DNA from 3 places in the Novosphingobium sp. BL-S-19 genome. Region 1 is predicted to be linked to each of the others. Evidence: riboswitches for the same ligand, from Rfam matches in the RefSeq annotation. Region 1 holds a riboswitch; each other region holds the start of a gene.
What was found. A riboswitch is a leader RNA that binds a small molecule or an ion and turns the genes downstream of it on or off. The one in region 1 is predicted to bind cobalamin.

Region 1 (7,013 bases):
TTCACGAAGCTGAGCCGAAGCAGCAGGCACCGTGCCCATCATTTTGCTACAGTTCATCCGGTCAACGCAGACGGCGGGAGACTTCGGTAAGAAAGTAGAGCGGCATGGACGACTACCGCGATATCCAGCGGCTCGCCGCGACGACACGGCAGCGCATCGTGGAAATTTCTCCTGAACATGGAATGGGACGGCACGGCGCTGGTGGCGGCGTGCCGTCCCATTCTTGAAGCGCAGTCTTAGCCGTTCAACTTGTCCTTGACGGCCTTGGCCGGGGCGAAGGTCAGCTTCTTCGAGGCGGCGATCTGGATGGTCTCGCCGGTCGAAGGATTGCGGCCTTCGCGAGCCGGAGAGTCCTTCACCTTGAACTTTCCGAAGCCGTTCAGCGAAATTTCGTCGCCGGCAGCCGCCGCGTCGGCAATGGCTGCGAAGACTGCATCGACCGCCTTCTTGGCATCGGCCTTCGTGGCGCCGGTTTCAGCAGCGAGCTTCTCAGCAAGGTCCGAATTGTTCATCGTCTATTCTCCTGTCGTTATGAATTCTGCCAGGAGAATTATAGCCGGCCGCGCAAGGCAGCAATGTCACACCGCCAACACCTGTGCATAGTTTATCGGAGCCCACTGGGTCTGGACGATTTCTCGAAACCCAGTGGGCTGGTTTGGGAACGCTCGAGTTTAAGACTCTACGGTTCCCGCTGCTCAGAACGTATATCGTGCGCCGATCTTGAACGTGCGTGGCTCGATCACGCGGCTCAGGCGGCCTTCCACCGGCCCATCGGCATCAAATGACGGAACGTAGGATTCGTAGTAGTAGGCGATGTCCTTGTCCCAGCTGTTGAAGATATTCAGTACTTCGCCGTAGATTTCGATCTTGGCGCCCTTCCACGCGGCGCGCGCGTTGAAGACCGTGCTGCCTTTGTCCCGCACGCTGTTGTCCTCCACCAGCGGGTAGGGGCCAAGATGGCGGACGCGTATGCTGGCTTCCCACGGGTCCAGCACGATGGCTGCCCCGGCTGAGGCGGCATTCTCGAAGGCATTGGGGATCCGGTCGCCATTGTCATAGCGCGAATGGTTCCAGGTATAGTTGCCGTCCAGCGCCAACCACGGCAGCGGCCGCCAGAACGCAACCACTTCATAACCGTGCCGCTTGCTGGCGCCGGTGGGTTCCACCGCGTTGGAATCGCCCACGAAGCGCAATTCGCTGGCAACGTCGAGCCACCAGTAGGTTCCCGTCAGCGAGAACGTCCCCGCCTGGAAGCGCCCGCCGAGTTCCTTGCCGGTGCCGCGCACCAGCACGGGCACCGGCGTATCGACATTGACTGCACCGCGCACGTCGTTGGAGTGGAACCCTCTGCCCCAGTTGGCATAGACCTCAAACTGCGATGTGATTGCGTACGCGGCAGAAAATTTCGGCGAAACGATGGAATCGTGGCCCTTGCCTTCGCCAAGATCCGCCGCGGCGGCATCACGCGCGCGCACCGTGTAGTGATAGTAATCGCCGCGCAGGCCGCCTGTCAGGCGAAGACCGGCCAGCGGCTTCCACGTCGCTTCGCCGTAGAGCGCGCCCGAAAGTTCCTCGACATGATAACGGCCGAGAGAGTAGAGGAATTCGCGGTTCGATGTGCGGTTGACGCCCACGCTGCCGATATGGTCATAGCGATTTTCGGTGCCGACCGACAGCTCCAGACTGTCAGCGATCTGCCATTGCTTGCGGGCCGTCAGCCCTGTCACCCAGCGTTTGTCGAACTGGTCGATCTGGGCGCTGGTGCCGTCGGGATCGGCGTACGTCGGGTTCGAATACATGTTCCAGTCGTAATACTGGGCATAGACATTCGCGCTCCACGTGGCCTGGGTAACCCCAACATTGCCGACGAAGCGCGTCGTTCGGCCCCGTGCCGAAGGATCGGGCGAGCAGAATACGTCGTCGCAGATATCCGAGCCGATGATGCGTTCGGGGATCTGTTCGGTCGGCCGCCAGGTCGCGTGATAGGCGTGGAGCGAGGCCTGAACCGTGCCTTCGCCAACTGGAACCGAGTATTTGGCAAAGCCGGCGTAATGGCGCAGGTGTTCGGCTTCTTCCCAGGGTCCGTCATAGCGCTTGGCCTGCCCGACGAGCGTGAGATCGCCGCCACCAAGATCCTTGATCGTGCCGCCGGCAGCAAGCCGGCCGGACTTGTAGGAACCGCCTTCCATAGAAAGCCACGGCCGATCGAAAGCGTCGATCGTGGTCATATAGGCCGCGCCAGCCAGCGCGAAATCGCCGCCGTCTGCCCTGTAGGGGCCTTTGCGGAAGTCCTCGCGCGCGACGATCTCCGGGATCAGGCCGTTGAGGTCCAGATAGCCTTGCCCGTGCCCGTGCGTGCGCAGGTTCATCTGCACGCCATCGATGTAAGTGGTGAAATCGGTGCCATGATCGAGGTTGAAGCCACGCAGGAAGTATTGATTGGCTTTGCCGCTGCCGGAATGCTGGGCGGCCACCATCCCCGGTACCGCTTCCAGGAGTTCGGCCACGCGTAACAGAGGCCGAACGAGCAGGTCCGACCCGCCGACGCTGCCCTCACTGGCGGCATGGGCCGTGCCAATCTTCGCCTCGCCGCGCCCAAAGACAAGGATTTCGGCAGACTCACCGCTTCCGGAATCACTGGCTGACGATCCCGCCGAAGATGTATCCTCGGCATGGGCTGTCGCACCGATAAGAGCGGCGCCCACGCAAAGGCCCGCGCGCAGCACGTTCATGTAAATAGTCATCAAACTTCCCCCGGCGTCTGCGACTGGGGGTGAAGGCGTGCCGCCAACGACGGTCGGCGCGCGTCAACGGCCGGACGCCCGAGGCGACCGTTACGCGAACCGATGCGGCCTTCACCGCTCGTTCGTCGCTCAGACGGAAAAATTACCGGGCCTCGGCCATCCCCTGGACCAAAGCGAGAGCGACCAGACGCCGGCAGGTCTCCTGGCTCACGGGTCAATGCGACGATGCACGGCCTTCCCAGGCCCCGCATGATTTAGCGTCCGGCCCAGTGGCTGCGGCGGGCGTCCTTGCCCCGCCGCGAATGTACATCGCGCTCACCGCTTACAGTTGCAGGGACAGCCCCGGATTCGAGAGACAAGCTCCCTCACCGTGTTCCCTATTAAGCCTCTTTCGAGGCACCGGCGCGATCTTGTCCATCGCCTTTAAGGTGATGGATGGAGCCAGCTATCCTGCATCACTCCATTGCGCAAGCCGCTGTGACGATTCCACGTTTTCATCGTGGAAACGGGCAGTTGGTGACGGCGAACGACCGCGCCCTTGGCTCTCACTTAAGGCGAGGTCTGCAATTCCGGGCGAATTGCTGCTGGCGGCGCTACCAGTCCCGCACATTCTCGTTGACCGGTGCCCCGTGGCTGGATTTCCGCAGCGAGTTGCGCCTCGTAGGGCGATTCCAACGCGGCCAAGCCGACAGGGGCAAGCAACGCCATAGCTATGAAGTCTGGCCTGCAGCGCCTACGTGGTCTGCCAAAGGATGGATCGTGTCCCAGGACGTGGTGTAGCTGAAGGCTGAGGTGGTCACCGTGATTTTCGGGTAGGTTTGGGTTGCGAAGCTCAAACTTGACGGAAGGAATCACGATGACCGATCCGATGATGCACTTGCGTTCGCTGGTAGAGAAGACCCCGGATGCAGATATTCTGCGCGAGATGATCTCGTTTGCCGCCGAGCGGCTGATGGAGATGGAAGTCGGCAACCTGACCGGTGCCGGCCATGGCGAGAAATCTGCGGCGAGGCTGGTCCAGCGCAACGGCTACCGCGAGCGCGACTGGCAGACGCGAGCAGGGACGGTCGAACTGCGCATCCCCAAGCTCAGGAAGGGAAGCTACTTCCCCGGCTTCCTCGAACCCCGTCGCATGGCCGAGCGGGCGCTGACCGCGGTGATCCAGGAAGCGTATATCCAGGGCATCTCCACCCGCTCGGTAGATGACCTGGTGAAGGCGCTGGGTATGGATGGGATCTCGAAAAGCCAGGTCAGCCGGCTTTGCGAGGAACTCGACGAGAAAGTCGGTGCCTTCCTCGAACGCCCAATCGAAGGCGACTGGCCGTACCTATGGATTGACGCCACCTACGTGAAAGTGCGGCAGAACGGGCGTATCGTCTCGGTGGCGGTGATCGTCGCGGTGGGCGTCAACAGCGATGGCCGCCGCGAGGTGCTAGGTATGGATATCGGTCCTTCCGAGGCCGAGCCGTTCTGGACCGCTTTCCTGCGCAAACTGACGCGCCGAGGACTGCGTGGCGTCAAGCTGGTCATCTCCGATGCGCACGAAGGCATTAAGGCGGCGGTCTCCAAGCTGCTGTGCGCGACCTGGCAGCGCTGCCGCGTCCACTTCATGCGCAATGCACTCGCCCATGCCGGCAAGAGCGGCAGGCGCGTGGTCTCCGCGTTCATCGCCACCGCCTTCGCCCAGGAAACCCCAGAAGCTGCGAGCCAGCAGTGGCGCTCGATCGCCGACCAAGTGCGGCCCAAACTGCCCAAGCTAGCCACGCTGATGGACGACGCTGAGCCCGATGTGTTGGCCTACATGACATTCCCGCGCGAGCATCGCGCCAAACTACACAGCACAAACCCCATCGAGCGCCTCAATGGCGAAATCAAACGGCGGACCGAGGTCGTTGGGATCTTCCCAAACGAAGCCGCCATCACCCGTCTCGTCGGAGCCATCCTCATGGAACAGTCCGACGAATGGGCCGTCCAGCGCGCACGTTACATGACGCTTGAAACGATGGCCCCGCTCAGCGACAATCCTATTGTCATGCTGTCGGCAGTACCTGGCTCATGATCGGCTCAGGCTGAAGCCGAAAAGCAAGGTGGTCCAGAAAAGCTACACCACCTCTGGGGACACGATCAAAGGATGAAAGCATAGCTGTCCGCTGCTTCGCGATCCTGTTGGCTGCGGGTAGAGCCGATGCCGTGGCCGGCGTCGTAATCCACACGCAACAGGATCGGCCTGCCTGAACTGGTGGCGGCCTGCAGGCGCGCGGCCATCTTGGCAACGTGGAACGGCGCCACGCGCGGATCGGTAACCCCGGTGGTCAGCAGCACCGCCGGATAGGGCGTTCCATCCACCACATGCTGATAGCTATCTATCGCCTTGAGGTACTGATAGCCCTTGGGATCGCTGATCGCGCCCCATTCCGGCTCCTCGCCATAGCCGTTCTGTTCGACCACGTAGCGCAGCGGGTTCGACCATCCCACGCCGTCGACCACGGCGGCGAACAAGTCCGGCCGTTCCGTCAGCGCACGGCCCACCGTGATGCCGCCGGCCGAGCGGCCGCCAATGGCCAGATGCTTGGGCGCAGTCCACTTGTCCCGGCAAAGCGTTTCGCACACATCGATCAGGTCGCGCCAGGTATTGGGCTTGTTGGCCAGTTGCCCCGCCTTGTGCCATTCGCGGCCATATTCGCCGCCACCCCGGACATAAGCGAAGCCGACGACCGCACCGGCATCGATCAGAGCCAGCATCTTGCCGAGGAACGTCGGCGTGTAGGCCGCGGCGCCGTAGGACCCATATGCCTGGATGAACGCAGGAGCGGATCCATCGCGGGGCAGGTTCTTCTTGTAGATCAGTGCATAAGGCACTTGCGTCCCGTCGCGCGTGGTGGCGAATGCGCGGGTGGTGGTATAGCCGCTGACGTCGATTTTCGGCGACGGGTTCATGCCTGTCTTCGCCAGTTTGCCCGACGCATCGACAGACCATACATCTGGCGGCGTCAGCCACCCGCCATAGGTCATCAGCAGGCCCGGTTGCTGCGGGCCGGCAAACAGGCCGCCGATGGTGCCGTCGAACGGCAGCGGGATTTCCGCGACTTTCGCATCGCTTCCCAGCTTTCGAAGGCGGTTGACGCCGCCGTCCATGATCTTGAGATAGAGCCCGTCTGCCGCGCGCTCCATGCTCTCGATCACTTGCGGCCCCTGCGGCACCACTTCCGTCGCCGTGGCGAGGGATGGGGCGATGGCGGAAGTCTTCAACAGGCGGCCCCGCGGATAATCCTTGTTGGCCAGCAGGATCAGATCGTCACCATGAAGGTCGAAGCCGGTAACTTCATCCTCGAACCGTGCGACTTCCTGCCAGCGGGGCTTGCCTGAGACGATATCGGCGAGCGGCGCGACATAGAGGCGCATTTCCGTGCGCACGTCCGCCAGGGCCAGCAGAGCGTGCGACGACCCCTGGGCGGTGACGACAAACGGCGTCTGGATATTTTCGAAGGCAATGGCCGGATCCAGCCCGCGCTTCATCAGGATCGGATCCCTGGCAGGATCGGTGCCGACGCGATGGAAACGGGCCTGGCTGTCCAGGAAGCGGTCGGGCGTATCGACCTTTCCTGTCAGCTGGTTATAGAAGAAGCCGCTGCCGTCATCCAGCCACTGCGGTGTGGCGAACTGGGTGTTGGGGATCGTTTCCGGCAGGTCCTTGCCCGTTGCCACGTCCAGAATGCGGGCAGCCGAATCCTCGCTGCCATTGGCCGAAACGCCATAGACCAGCCGTTTGCCGTCAGGCGAAGCGCGCCACCAGTCCAGTGAATAGTGCCCGGCCCCGGCACCGGACATCTGCGTGGGATCCACGAGCACCCGGACCTTGCCGGCTTCGCGGACGAGAAGCTTGAAGTTGTCTGCCCCGGCGGGGCGTTGTTGATAGAACAGGCGCGCGCCGGCGTGCTGGACCTCGGCGGTGACGGTGAGATCACCCGAAAGTTGCTGGATCCTTGTCAACAGCCCGGCACGCTGCGGCAAGCCGTCCAGAACGCTGCGGGTATAGTCGTTCTGGGCCTTGAGGAACGGCAGCCAGTCCGGATCCTTGTCGTTTTCCATCCAGCGATAGGGATCGGTCAGCGTCTCGCCAAAATAGGTGTCCTGCACCGGATTCACGCGCGCCGCCGGCGGGCGAGGGGATGCGGTTGCCGCGGGCGCAGCCAAAATACGGGCGGGGACCAGAGACATCGTAACGGCAAGTGTGCTTGCACGAAGCCACTCGCGCCGGTTCATGGATTG
Region 2 (7,013 bases), 590 kb from region 1:
AATCCGCCCAGCCAGTCTACTGCGAAAGGCTCCCGCAAGGCGCGGACGTGGACGGCAGCGACGTTGAAGCCGCGCTCCTGAAGTGCCGCGATCATGGCGTCCACGGCGTCCAGCGTGCCCGCGATCATCAGTGCGCGGTAGAACACCAGCAATGCTAGCGGGCGGCCCTCGGTCCAGCCTGCCTGCACTTCGGCAAGCCCGGCGCGCTCGGTGCCCGCAAGATAGAGCCCGGCGTCGGCCACCGGCACCGGATCGTCCGGCTCGCCCGCGTCATGGCCGATGGTCCGGGCGGCGGTGCGCAGGAACGACAGCGCATTGGCCGTGCCGCCCTGCCGCAGATAGTCACGCATCCGCTCGCGCAGTTCGGCGGGCAGGGTGGAGGCGCGGTCGAGTGCGGGATCGGCCTCCCGCCCGTCGGCAATGGCGGCGAAGGCAATGCCGTTCTCGCGCGCGACGCGGGCGATTTCGTCGATGCCGTAGCCCCAGTAGCTCTTGCCGCCGAGCAGGATCACGCAGACGAATTTGGCCTTGGCGATCACCTTTTCGACATAGAGGTCGATCGAATAGGGGTGGCGCAGTTGCAGCAGGTTGGCGAGGCGAATGCTGGGTGCGCCTTCGGGCATGCGCGCCGCCGCGCCCGCGAAGCAGGCGAGTTCGCTGTCCGCCACGGTGAGGATCACCATGTCGCCGGGAGACTGGTCGAGGTCGATCGCCTCCTCGCCGTTGGAGATCGTCCCCGGCGTGGCGGACAGCAGGTGCATCAGGCGTTCACGACGTCGAGAACGTCCGCCAGCCCCGCCTCGATGGCAGCGCGGTCCAGCCCCTTCTGACCGATGACGACCAGCTGCGTGCGGCGCGCTTCCTGCGGCAGCCAGGCGCGGTCGTAGAAGTGCTGGATGCGCGGGCCGACGGCCTGCACGACAAGGCGGCTGGGCTTGCCGCCGACGGCGACCATGCCCTTCACGCGCAGAATGTCGTGCTCTGCGATAAGGTCGTTCAAACGGGCGAGAAGCGCGTCGAGATCGACCACATCGCCACCAGAGACGACGAAACTATCGAAGTCGTCATGGTCGTGATCCTCGTCCAGCCCGTCGATGTGCGAGGGGCGGGAATCGAGATCGTCCTCGGCCGCGGCGGTGATGCCCAGCAGCGCCGCGATGTCGACGGCGCCGTGATCGGCGCGCACGATCTTCACGCCGGGGCGCGTTTCGGCCAGCACCAGCGTCTCGACATGGGCGAGCGCATCGGCGTCGACGAGGTCGGTCTTGTTGAGTACCACCATGTCGGCGCAGCCCAGCTGTTCCTCGAACAGTTCTTCCAGCGGGCTTTCGTGGTCCAGCATCGGATCCGCCGCGCGGGCCGCTGCCAGTGCCGCCTCGTCGGTGGCAAAGCGGCCGGCCGCGACGGCATCGGCGTCGATCAGCGCGACCACGCCGTCAACCGTGGCGCGGGTGCGGATGTCGGGCCACTGGAAGGCCTTCACCAACGGCTTGGGCAGGGCAAGGCCGCTGGTTTCGATGATGATGTGATCGGGCTTGTTCTCGCGGTCGAGCAGCTTCTGCATGGTCGGCAGGAAATCGTCGGCGACGGTGCAGCAGATGCAGCCGTTGGCCAGTTCGACGATATCGTCTTCCGGGCAGGCTTCGTCGTTGCAGCCCTTCACCAGTTCGCCGTCGACGCCGACATCGCCGAACTCGTTGATGATGAGGGCGAGGCGGCGGCCCTTGGCGTTCTGCAGCAGGTGGCGGATCAGCGTGGTCTTGCCGGCGCCAAGGAAGCCGGTGATGACGGTGGTGGGAACTTTGCTCAACGGTCTTCTCCCGCGCGCCGGTAACTCGGAAACGGGCGGAGCGTCTCGCCGCGTCCGGATGGCCGAAACGCGACGCCTGGCCTGCGACGACGGACAGGCGCGCGCGCCCGACGTGGCATGCCGTTGCGGCCCCGGCCGCATGCATCACGTCGCTCAGACGGAAGAGTTACCGTGCCTTGGCCATTCCCTGGGCCACGGCAAGAGCGACATCGCGCCGGCAGGTCTCCTGGCTCGCGGGTCATCACGCGATGCACGGCCTTCCCAGGCCCCGCATGATTTAGCGTCCGACCCAGTGGCTGCGGCGGAAATCGTCGTCCCGCCGCGAATGTGCATCGCGCTCACCGCTTACAGTTGCAGGGACAGCCCCGGAATCGAGCGGGCGGGCCGCTCTTACCGTGTTCCCGTATTAAGCCCCTTGCGGGGCACCGGCGCGATCTTGCCCGCCGCCGTTGGAGCGGTGGCAGACAGGCAGGCTCCTAGCCTTCGTAACCATGGCCCGCAAGCCTGCATCCGGACGGCGCATTCGGCTGCGGCGTCATTCCGCACCGGCGTTCCGGCGATGCATGGCTATTCCACGTCAGTTTTAAGCTTCGGGCGATTGACTCGACCACCGCCAACGCCTAGCAGCCGAATTTGTGCGAATGGCTCGCAATAGCATGTCGGAAGGTGGTCTAAGCGTGAAAACAACGACTTCATCCGGCAAACCATTCGGCCCGAGTCCGGCTGATTTTGCGGCGGTGCTGCGCTTGGCGCGCGTCGCTCGGTAACAGGCAGGACAGGCGCCATGGCTTCCTCTGCAACCGGCATTACCAGGACGAACCTAGCAGCCCGGCTGCTGGCGGCGATACCGGCCAACTATGCGCTGTCTTCGCTGGCCACGGCCTGCATCGCGCGCGGGCTGGCGTATGGCATGGGTGTCGCGCCGGCGGAGGCGAGCGTGGCGGGTACTCTGCTGTCGTTCGCCATCTTCGCCACAGTGGCGCTGATCGCGTTCGGCATGCGCTCGATCGCGCGCGTGTGGCTGTGGATGGCCGTTTCGGGCGGCGTCATGGCCATTTGGCTATGGTTTTCCCTGCAAGCGGGGGGCCGGCTGTGAAGGATAGCCTGCGGCAATCGATGGCGCTGGTGCACACCTGGTCCGGCCTCGTGCTCGGCTGGTTGCTGTTCGCGATGTTCGCCACGGGCACCTCTGCCTATTTCCAGGACGAGATCACGCGCTGGATGCAGCCAGAGGTTGTGGGCGATGCCGATCCCGTCAAATCGGCGCAAGGGGCGATCCGCTATCTGGAGCGCAAGGCGCCCGACGCCGGCTTCTGGTATCTGTCACTGCCCAACGGCCGCAGCGCGACCACGCAGTTGTTCTGGTATCCCGGCACCGGCGCCGCCGCGCAGACCGAAGCCGTGGTCGATCAGAACGGTGACGAGGTTACCGCGCGCGAGACGCGCGGCGGCTATTTCCTCTATCGCTTCCATTTCGACCTGCACTACATGCCGGTGCTCTGGGCGCGTTATCTGGTCGGCATCGCGGCGATGTTCATGCTGGCGGCGATCCTTTCCGGCGTGATCACGCACAAGAAGATCTTTGCCGATTTCTTCATGCTGCGCTTCGGCAAGGGGCAGCGATCCTGGCTGGACGCGCACAATGTGACAGCCGTGCTGGCGCTGCCCTTTCATCTGATGATCACCTTCACCGGGCTGGTCACGCTGATGACGATGTACGTGCCCTGGGGGATTCTGGCGAACTACGCATCGCCTGATACCTTTCAGGCGCAAGTCTTCGGAGAGGCCGCCGCGCCCGAGCGTAGCGGCACCAAGGCTCCGCTCGTCGATATCGGGCCGCTGATGCGGGCCGCTTCCGCGCAGTGGGGTGGCCGCCAGGTCGGCTACGTGCGGATCGACAATCCCGGTGACGCGAAAGCGACCGTGGCGGTGACGCGCGGACCGGGAGAGGCCATGGGATCGCGCGGCGAAGTGCTGACCTTCGAAGGGGCCACCGGCCGCGTACTCAACGGCAGCCTGCCCAAGGGCGCGGCGCTTGAGACCGAAAGCGTGATGATCGGCCTGCACACTGGGCGTTTCGCGCAAATGGGCCTGCGATGGCTCTATTTCCTCAGCGGGCTGGCGGGCACGGCGATGGTGGGCACCGGATTGGTGCTATGGACGGTCAAGCGCCGCCAGCGGCTGCCCGATCCGCAGCGACCGCACTTTGGTTTCCGGCTCGTCGAACGGCTCAATATCGCCGTCGTGGCCGGTTTGGGCGCGGGGATTCCCGCCTATTTCCTGGCCAATCGGCTGATACCCAGCGGCCTGGCGGATCGGCCGGATTGGGAAATCCACACGTTGTTCGCCGTCTGGCTGGGGGTCCTGCTTTGGGCATTGGTGCGGCCTGCCGCGCGTGCCTGGGTTGAAGGGCTGACGCTTGCGGCGGTGCTCTATGCTGCCGTGCCGGTCGTCAATGCCTTCACCACCAGCCGCGGTCTGCCGATCAGCATTGTGCGCGGCGACTGGCTGTTCATCTCGTTCGATCTGGTGATGCTGGCTCTGGCAGCCCTGTTCGCGCTGGGCGCTGCAAAGCTTTCCGCGCGGTCGCGCAAGGCGGGCACCGACGGTGCGACAGGGCGAGACCGGGCGGTGCGGGCATGACCCACATTCTTGCGATCCTGTTGGCGCTTGGCGGTTTCGTCGCACTGGCGCTGTCGATGTCCCGCCATCAGCGGGACCTTGCCGGGCGCACCCTGGCCAAGAGTCAGGCCCATGCGATCCGGGTTGCCGGATATGCCTTGCTGGCGCTGGCTTTCGGGGTGGACGCCATGGCGTTCGGCGGCGGCTATGGCGCGGTCGCCTGGTGTGCCCACTTGTCGGTGGGCGCCTGGTTGACCATCGCGCTGCTGCACTGGCGCAAGGGCTGATCGCCCGCCGCCGGTTCGATCAGCAGAGCGCGTGCAGGCGCGCGAAATCCTCCTCCACTGCGCGGCCCAGCATCGCGCGATAAGCCGCGAAATCGGGCATGTCCGGCGTCACCAGACCCAGCATCGGATCCTCGCCCGCTGCCAGCTTGCGCAGGGCGAGCGGGGTGGCCGCGGGGACCAGCTGCGATCCTTTGCCGACCTCCAGCGTCGTCAGGATGCCGAACATCCCGCCGTCGATCGTCGGGCGTGAAAGGATGGCAAGCCGGTACTGCCCCTGTTCGTTGGTGACGAGATAGATGTGCCCGGAAAGGTTGGGCAGCGACACGTGGCCGCTCTGTTCGAAACGCCCATCCGAACGGCCGGATTCGGCATAGGCCAGACAAGCACCGGTCGCATCCCAGCGGATCGTGATGAGATAGGCGAACAGGCTGCCCGGCGTGCCGAAGCTGGGGCGTAGCGTCAGGTAGCGGCCTTCCAGCCACGCCACCGCTGAGTGTGCGTAGGCGCCCAGCGCCTCGCTCGCCACGTCGCCGCCTTGCGGGGCGGGCACGGTGCCGGGCCGCGCCGTATCGGGGCGCAGGCTGACGCCCAGCGCTTCCTCGATCCGCAGCAGCGTGGCCAGCGTGAAGGGGCGCTTGCCCGCCAGTGCCTTTTCCAGCGTGGACAGGCTGATACGCGCCATGTCCGCCAGCGCCTGCCGGGACATGCGGCGGCGTGCGATCTCTTCGCGCACGAGGCGTGCGGTTTCCGCGCTTTCGGCGGAGGGCGGGGCGGAATCCGGAAGGTCGGTCATGGTCATTGCTGCCTATTTCCGCACAAATGCGCACACGCCGTCAATGGCGTGTGCGCATTGACGTATTTCCCGCACATCGGCGGCAGGAATTGGCCAAGACTGCTCGTGGCTGTGCGGGCCGCCGTGCGCATAGAGGGAGGGCTCCGGATTATCGAAGGAGCCTCTCCATGCCGCACTTCCTCTCTTTCCGCCGCGCCCTGATCCCTGCCGCCATGCTCGCGCTGGCGGCCCCGGTGGCGCTGGCCGTTCACACCACTGCCGCCGTTGCCGCCGACGATGCGGACGATGCCGCCGCATCCGACGATGGCCCGCCGGCAGGCACGCTGATGCTGACCGGGCAGGGCGTCGCCAATAGCCTTCCGGCCGTGCGGCTGGGCACCGACATGGATGTGACGGTGACCGGGCAGGTCGCCCGCGTGCGGGTGACGCAGGCCTTCCGCAACACCTCCGACAAGTGGATGGAGGCGCAGTACCTCTATCCGCTGCCGCAGGATGGTGCGGTGGATTCGCTGAAGATGGTGGTGGGCCAGCGCGTGATCGTCGGCCACATCCAGCCGCGCGAAAAGGCGCGCGAGACCTACGAGGCGGCCAAGGCCAGCGGCCGCAAAGCAGGGCTGGTCGAACAGCAGCGGCCCAACATGTTCACCACCATGGTCGCCAATGTCGGCCCGGGCGAGACGGTGCTGATCTCCATCGAGTATCAGGCCCCGGTTTCGCAGGCGAACGGCACGTTCTCGCTGCGCCTGCCGCTGGTGGTGGGGCCGCGCTATACGCCGCCGCATACGCTGGGTTCGGAGGCGGCCGTGGCCGACGCCAATGCCGTGACGGCCGCGCCGGTGCTGGATCCGAAGGTTGGAACTGCTCTCAATCCCACGACGATCTCGGTCCACCTTGCGCCCGGTTTTGAAGTGGCCAACCTCATCAGCCGCTACCACAAGGTCAGCATCACCGGTCCGCTCGATAATCGCACGATCAATCTTGCCGATGCCAGCGTGCCGGCCGACCGTGATTTCGTGCTCGACTGGCGCTCGGCCTCTGCCGACCCGACGCTGGGCCTCTTCGCCCAGCACACCGAAAAGGGCGATTACGTGATGGCCTCGGTCACGCCGCCGGCCGACCTCTCCAACCTGCCGCCGCCGCCGCGCGAGATGGTCTTCGTGATCGACAACAGCGGATCGATGGGCGGGGATTCGATGGATGAGGCGAAGGCCAGCCTGATCCACGCGCTGGGCACCTTGCGCCCGCAGGACCACTTCAACGTGATCCGCTTCGACGACACGATGACGCGCCTGTTCGAACACAGCGTGGCCGCCACGCCCGATCAGGTGGCGCTGGCGAAGCGCTTCGCCGGATCGCTGGAGGCGCAAGGCGGCACCGAGATGCTGCCGGCGCTGAAGGCGGCGCTGGAGGACGCTGGAACGGGGGGAGAGGCGGACGCGCTGCGCCAGATCGTGTTCCTGACGGATGGCGAGATTTCCAACGAGCGCGAGATGATGGCCGC
Region 3 (7,013 bases), on a different replicon from region 1:
CCGAAACGCGCGCGCGCAATTGCGACCAGCGCTCGCCGCCCGGCGGGGCGCAAGCGTCCGGATCGTCCCAGAACCGCGCCTGCACCGCCGGATCGAGCGCATCGGGCGCCAGCCCGTCCCATGCACCGAAATCGAGTTCGCGCCAGCGGCGGTCGGCCTGATGGGTCAGCTTGCGCAGCGCCGCGATCTGGCGCGCCGGAATGCGCGCGCGCGACAGGTCGGAACTGAGGACTTGCGCGAATTCCAGCTTTTCGGCCCGCACCACGCAGCGCGCCGTGCCCGATGGCAGCGGCAGATCGTCACGATGGCCCAGCAGCAGCCCCGGCTCGCTGGGTTCGCCATGGCGCATCAGGTGCAGCAGGATGCCGTTCACGCGGCGTCTTTCCCGGCGACCGCGGCCTCCGCAAACGTCGCCATTCCGGCATGGGCGGCCAGTGCCGAGCGCACGATCTGCGCCGCCACCGCCGCGCCCGATCCCTCACCCAGACGCATGCCCAGATGCAGCAGCGGATCCAGCCCCAGCTTTTCCAGCAGGCGCACATGCCCGGCTTCGGCCGAGCAATGCGCGGCGACGCAGTGATCCAGCGCGCCGGCATTGTCCGCCTGCAGCGGTGCCACTGCGGCGCAGCAGATGAACCCGTCCAGCAGCACCGGAATGCCGTGATGCCGCGCTGCCAGCACGGCGCCGGCCATCGCCGCGATCTCGCGCCCGCCAAGGCGGCGCAGGGTTTCAAAAGCGTCGGTGCAGGCGGCGCCGTGCAGCGCCAGTGCCGCCGCCACGGCATCGGCCTTGCGCGCCACGCCCTGATCGTCGACCCCGGTGCCGCGCCCGGTCCAGTCCCGCGCGGCCCCGCCGAAGACTTGTGCGCAAAGCGCGGCGGCGGGCGTGGTGTTGCCGATGCCCATCTCGCCCACGAACAGCAGGTCGAGGTCGGGCCGCACCGATGCCGCGCCGATGTTCAGCGCCTCCAGGCATTCGGCCTCGCTCATCGCCGGTTCGGCGGTGATGTCGCCGGTCGGCCGGTCGAGATCGATGGGAACGACAGACAGTTCGGCGCAGCAGGCCTGCGTCAAGGCATTGATTGCCGCCCCGCCCGCAAGGAAGTTGGCGACCATCTGATGCGTCACTTCGGGCGGATAGGCGCTGACCCCGCGCGCGGCGACGCCGTGATTGCCCGCGAAGACCACTGCGCCGATCCGGTCCGCGCGCGGCTTTTCGCGGCCTTGCCAGCCGGCCATGAACACCGCGATCTCTTCCAGCCGGCCCAGCGAGCCCGCCGGCTTGGTCAGTACCGCCTGCCGGCCCTCGGCCGCGGCGACGGCAGCGGCATCGGGCGCGCGAAGCTGGGCAAGCGCGGCGGCGAAAGCGGCGCGATCGGCGAACATGGTCATGTGCAGATAAATCCCTCAGGCGGCGTGCGCGTGATGAAATGGCCCTTCACGCCGTCCGGCCACTGGCGATAGGGCACCTGCCCCTCTTCGCTGGCCGCATGGCGCGCGGCATATTCCAGCACGGCGCGCGCGGCCTCTTCGCCGGGCGTGAAATCGCCCAGCACATAGCCGACCTTGCCCGGCGCGCGGATGTGCACGGTGCAATGGCGCTGGCAGGCGAACAGGCAGGCCGTTTCCTGAACGGCCACGCCCTGCAATTCCGGATCGGCGGCCTGCACTTCGCGCATCGCCTCTGCCAGCAACGCGCCGCCGCGCCGACCGCCGTCGTCCTCGCGCGCTTCTGCCGAAAGGCGGCAAGTGTTGCACACGACCACGGAAGGCCCCGGCGCGACGGCGCGCAGCATCAGAACTGGCTCCGGATGCCGAAGTAGACCGTGCGGCCAAGCTGGCTATAGCCGGCCACGGTCTCATAGTCCTTGTCGGTCAGGTTCTCGATCCGGCCCTGCAGCATCAGCCCGGGCATCACCTGCCACTGCGCGCGCAGATCCAGCAGCCAGTAATCGTCCAGCTTGGCAGTGCCAGTGGCGGCATTGTAGCTTTCACCCGAATAGCGCGCGGCCAGGCTGGCGCGGATGCCCTGCGGCAGATCCACGCCGCCCTCGATATTGGCGAGATGACGCGGCACGCGCTGCAGCTGGCGGCCATACGTGCTGCTGTCCGGCGTGCGGTCTTCCGCTTCGATCAGGCTGTAGTTGCCGTCCAGGAACAGCACCTTCCACTTGGCCGATGCCGCCAGTTCCAGACCTTGCGCATGGGCCTTGCGGACATTGGCGTAGTAGCCGAAGCGCGTGGTATCGGTGCCCGGCACATAGCAGATGTCGGGCAAGGTGCCGCTGGTGGGGCAATAGGCAAAGTCGATCAGATTGTCGGTATTGCGCTGGAACCAGGTGGCGGAGACATGGAGCAGTTCGCCCAGGCTCTGCTCGGCGCCCACTTGCCAGCCCTTGGCCTTTTCGGGCTTGAGGTTAGCCACGCCATAGTCGCTGAACATCTGGTAGAGCGAAGGCGCCTTGTACCCCTGATCGTAGCTGGCACGAAGCACCGTCTTGCCTTCGTTGGGCGTATAAGCCGCGCCGGCGCTGAACACCGTGTTGCCGCCGAAGCGCGACTGGTGATCGTACCGTGCGCCGCCGTTCACGGTCAGCCCGGTCACCGGCGTCACCCGCAGCTCGCCGTAGACGCTGTTCGTGTCCACCTTGTACGGCGTGGGGGTATAGGGCGTGGTGCTGTTGGTGGGGGACGCGGTGGTCATGCGCTGCTCCTCGCGCTCGGCGCCGAACACGGCCTGCACGGCCTCTGAGAAGCTGTAGGTACCCTGATATTCGTAACGGCGCACGCGGCCATGCGCGTCGAACGTGATCTGGCGGATCTTGCGCGTGGGATCGTAGTTCGCGCGGTCGGTCTCGGTCTGCGTCACTGCCACGCGGTTGACCAGCTTGCCGTCCAGCAGCGCGAAGTTCAGCCCGGCATAGCCCGACCATTCCTCGGTCCGGCCATAGGCCAGCGAATCGCCCGCAGTGCCGTCGAATTCATTGCGCGAGTTGGACCAGTATCCCCGCAAGTCCAGCGATACGCCGGGCGCCACGCGGAACGTCATCGTGCCGCTGGCCGAAGTGCGGGTGAAGCCGTCATCTTCTGTGCCGGTGTCACGCGCCGAAATGCCGTCGGTAGTGAAGCGCGATGCAGAGACGCGCCAGTCGATCGCGTCCGACGTGCCGCCGATCCCGGCGCGGGCGGATACGGTGTCATGCGTACCCGCTTCCACCGCGAAATTGCCTTCCAGCGGCTTGGTCGGCTTGCGGGTGGTCACATTGATGACGCCGCCGATGGCATCGCTGCCCCACAGGATCGACTGCGGGCCGCGCAGAATCTCGATCCGATCGATATCATCGGTGAAGAGCGTGGAAAATCCGTAGCCGCCGGCGGTGGATGATGCGTCGGACAGGCGCATCCCGTCGATCACCATCACGCTCTGCCCCGCGTCCGCGCCGCGAATGCGCACACTGGTGGTGGTGCCATAACCGCCGTTGCGCGAAAGGCTGATGCCGGGCGTGCGCAGTAGCACGTCGGTCACCGCGATCGGCTGGGCGGCGGTGATCTGCGCATCGTCAAGCACGGTGATCGTCTGGGCGACGCGGTCGGCCTCCACCGGAGTGCGCAGCGCGGTGACGACGATGCCGTCTCCTCCTGCATCGGCTCCGGCATCGGCGGCATCCGCAGCCCGGGCAACAGTGGGGACGGCGATGGAGACGAGTGCCAGCGCAAGCGGGCTGGCGGCGGTGAGAATGGGGTACTTCATGGCATTTCCTTCGATACAGTCGTCGAAGCTCCAGCCGAAGGCATCGGCACGAAGAACACGCGGGCGCGCGCTCGGCATCGCTGCCGGGCGCTCGGACGGCGTACCCCGCGCCGGCGCTGGTCCGGCGGAGCAGTGGCTGTCGTTGCGCGAGGAAATCCCCCCGTTCACCCGGCACACCCTGTCCGGACGAAGAACGACTGCGACGGGCAGGTCTCCTGGCTCGCGGGTCGGTGCCGGTTCAGCCGCCTTCTCGGGAATTGCGCCGGTTTCAATGGCTTGGCCCCCAATGGCGAAATGGCCGAACGGCTCGCCGCTTACAGTTGCAGGGGCAGCCCAGGTCTTACACCTGTGTTCCCTTTTGATCCCCTTGCGGGGAACCTGTCGCGGCGCGGCAACTATCGTGCGGGAAGCCGGCTGGCAAGTGTGCGAAGCTTGCGCCCTTGCGCAAAGTGCCATAGGCGGGGCGGCGCAAGGGGTGCCCGAAAGGGCTTAATCGGGAAGCCCGGGGCCGCGGCGACGTTCGCGGCAGGCCGGCACTGCTCCCGCAACTGTAGCCGGGGATGCGCCCCGCCATATGCCATTGGGCCGATAGGCATCCGAGAAGGCGGCGGACAGGCGCGACGATCCGGCAAGTCAGGAAACCGGCCCTTCGCTGTCGATCCTTCGCGCGGGCGGGATGTACCGGGCGGACGGGGCGGGGTTCCATCGCGGGAACCGCCTTGGCGAGACGACAAGCCGCATGTCGTGTCGAAGGGAGCCTGAACGAAATGACACCGATCCGCTGACCCACTCGCCCCGGCGATATCGCCCCGGGACCTTTCGTGCACGCGCCTTCCTTCCATTTTGCCGGGAGACCATTGCCCATGAACACCGCCGCCAAACCTGCCTTCGCCCGCCTTGACCTTTACGTGTTCGCCGCGCTCGCCGCACTGATGCTGGTGACGCGCAGCCATTCGCTGAGCCACCTGGTCCATTTGCCCGATACCGACCTTGCCAGCTTCTTCGTGCTGGGCTTCTTCGTGCGCCGCATTTCCGCCTTCGCCGCGCTGTTCACGCTCGGTTTCGCGATTGACGTGGTGGTGATCCGGGTGCTGGGCGGTTCGGGCTTCTGCTTCACGCCCGCCTACTGGATGCTGCTGCCGGGCCACGCCGTGCTGTGGTTCGCCGGCCGTTTCGCCGCCACCCGCTGGGGGGATCGCCTTGCCGCCCTGCCCGCGATCGCCGCGCTGCTGGTCGCCGCCACATTCACCTCGCACCTGCTGACGAGCGGCGGGTTCTACTTCCTTGGCGGCCGCTTTGCCGATCCGACGCTGGCCGGATTTCTGCCGCGCATCGTCCGCTATTTCCCCGGCAACCTGCTGGCCACGCTGCTGTGGGCCGGCGTTGCCGCCGCGCTCTGGGCACTGGTGGTGAGCGCGCGTCCCGACTTGCGCCTCCAGCGCAGCCGATGACCGCCTGCCCGGCGCTCCTGGTCGCCGCGCCCGCATCGGGCCAGGGCAAGACGCTGGTCACGGCCGCCCTCGCCCGCCGCCACGCCCGCGAAGGGCGGCGCGTGCGCCTGTTCAAATGCGGGCCGGACTTTCTGGACCCCATGGTGCTCGAAGCCGCCAGCGGCGCCCCGGTCCATCAACTGGACCTCTTCATGGTGGGTGAGGCGCAATGCCGCGCCCTGCTGCACGAAGCCGCGCAAGAAGCCGACCTGATCCTGATCGAAGGGGTAATGGGTCTGTTCGACGGCGATCCTTCCGCAGCAGACCTTGCCCGCCGGTTCGGCGTGCCAGTGCTGGCCGTGATCGACGGTTCGGCCATGGCGCAGACTTTCGGTGCGCTGGTCCACGGCCTTGCCAGCTACCGTCCGGGCGTGAAGGTGGCCGCCGTGTTGGCGAATCGCGTGGGCAGCCCGCGCCATGCAGAGATGCTGGAACAGGGCGTGCCCCCCGGCGTGCGCTGGCTTGGCGCAATGGCACGCGATACCGCGATTACGCTGCCGGAACGGCACCTCGGCCTCGTGCAGGCCGGCGAAGTGGGCGATCTCGCCGCGCGGCTGGACCGGGCGGCGGACCTTTTGCCGGACAGCACGCTATGGCTGCCGGCTCCCGTGGATTTTCCGCCGTGCGCCATTGATGCCTCCCCAGCAATGCTGACCGGGCACACCATCGCGGTCGCTCGCGATGCGGCCTTCTCCTTCATCTATCCCGCCAATCTGGCGATGCTCGAAGGTGCCGGCGCACGGATCGCCTTCTTCTCTCCGCTGGCCGACAGCGAATTGCCGGACTGCGACGCGCTCTGGCTGCCCGGCGGCTATCCGGAACTGCACAGGCATCGTCTCGCCGCGAACGCAGCGATGCTTGCCGCGATTCGCGCGCACCATGCCGCCGGCCGGCCGATTCTGGCCGAATGCGGGGGGATGCTCTACGCCTGCGAAACGCTGGACGATGGCAAGGACGGCCAAGGCCGCGCCCATCTGCTGGGCCTGCTGCCGGCCCGCGCGGCGATGCAGCCCCGCCTTGCCGCGCTGGGCATGCAGCAGGCGGAAATCGACGGGCAAACGGTGCGTGGACACACCTTCCACTACTCCACGCTCGATACCGCGCTGGAGCCGATTGCCCGCGCCATCACCCCCGATGGCCGGCCCGGAGAGCGGGTATTTCGCCACGGTTCGCTGACGGCCAGCTACATGCATCTCTACTTCGCGTCCGCGCCGGAACTCGTGGCAGCGCTATTCGGCGCTACCGCACTGGAACCAGCCGTAAAGTCCGGTTGACTCCGCCGCGCGCAAGGGCACTAAGCTGCGGCATGTCCGCCGATCCGCAGACCATTGCCGCCGCGCGCAGCGCGCTGTCCTCGGGCGATCTCGACCGGGCCGAAACGCTTGCCCAATCGGCGCGCGCGCAGCCCGCGCTCGCGCTGGACGCGGTGGAGGTTCTGGCGCTCTGTGCCAAGGCGCGCGGAATGGGTGACCGCTTCGAGGCGCTGCTGCGCGAAGCCATCGCGCTGGCCCCCGATCGGGCGTGGCCGCGCGACGATCTGGCCGAGTGGCTGCATGACACCGGCCGGCTTCACGACGCCGAAACCACGCTGCGCGAAACGCTGACCGAGCAACCCGGCAATGCCAACGCGCATATGCGCCTGGGGAACCTGCTGAGCGAGCGCGAGGAACTGGTGGAAGGTGCCGAGCACCTAGAATCCGCGATCGGCGTGGCCGGGCGCCACCCCCAGCTACTCGCCAATCTGGGCCGCAATCTCCAGCGCCAGGGGCGGC

Region 2: linked by a shared signal. The riboswitch ahead of cobW (cobalamin biosynthesis protein CobW) and the one ahead of ACZ1JV_RS06225 (TonB-dependent receptor) in region 1 are both predicted to bind cobalamin.
Region 3: linked by a shared signal. The riboswitch ahead of ACZ1JV_RS11455 (TonB-dependent receptor plug domain-containing protein) and the one ahead of ACZ1JV_RS06225 (TonB-dependent receptor) in region 1 are both predicted to bind cobalamin.

Annotation. Positions count from the first base shown of each region.
Region 1 covers NZ_CM145497.1:1,453,775-1,460,787, forward strand. The annotation lists gene ACZ1JV_RS06215 (hypothetical protein) at 105-227, shown strand; gene ACZ1JV_RS06220 (HU family DNA-binding protein) at 237-512, opposite strand; gene ACZ1JV_RS06225 (TonB-dependent receptor) at 696-2,744, opposite strand; cobalamin riboswitch at 2,920-3,163, opposite strand; gene ACZ1JV_RS06230 (IS256 family transposase) at 3,601-4,803, shown strand; gene ACZ1JV_RS06235 (prolyl oligopeptidase family serine peptidase) at 4,869-6,890, opposite strand.
Region 2 covers NZ_CM145497.1:867,493-874,505, forward strand. The annotation lists gene cobN (cobaltochelatase subunit CobN) at 1-761, opposite strand, end outside; gene cobW (cobalamin biosynthesis protein CobW) at 761-1,810, opposite strand; cobalamin riboswitch at 2,010-2,255, opposite strand; gene ACZ1JV_RS03810 (hypothetical protein) at 2,595-2,906, shown strand; gene ACZ1JV_RS03815 (PepSY-associated TM helix domain-containing protein) at 2,903-4,453, shown strand; gene ACZ1JV_RS03820 (DUF3325 domain-containing protein) at 4,450-4,719, shown strand; gene ACZ1JV_RS03825 (helix-turn-helix domain-containing protein) at 4,739-5,518, opposite strand; gene ACZ1JV_RS03830 (marine proteobacterial sortase target protein) at 5,680-7,013, shown strand, end outside.
Region 3 covers NZ_CM145498.1:647,294-654,306, reverse strand. The annotation lists gene ACZ1JV_RS11470 (histidine phosphatase family protein) at 1-373, opposite strand, end outside; gene cobT (nicotinate-nucleotide--dimethylbenzimidazole phosphoribosyltransferase) at 370-1,392, opposite strand; gene ACZ1JV_RS11460 (DUF1636 domain-containing protein) at 1,389-1,796, opposite strand; gene ACZ1JV_RS11455 (TonB-dependent receptor plug domain-containing protein) at 1,796-3,751, opposite strand; cobalamin riboswitch at 3,940-4,148, opposite strand; cobalamin riboswitch at 4,206-4,415, shown strand; gene ACZ1JV_RS11450 (hypothetical protein) at 4,615-5,202, shown strand; gene ACZ1JV_RS11445 (cobyrinate a,c-diamide synthase) at 5,199-6,515, shown strand; gene ACZ1JV_RS11440 (tetratricopeptide repeat-containing sulfotransferase family protein) at 6,548-7,013, shown strand, end outside.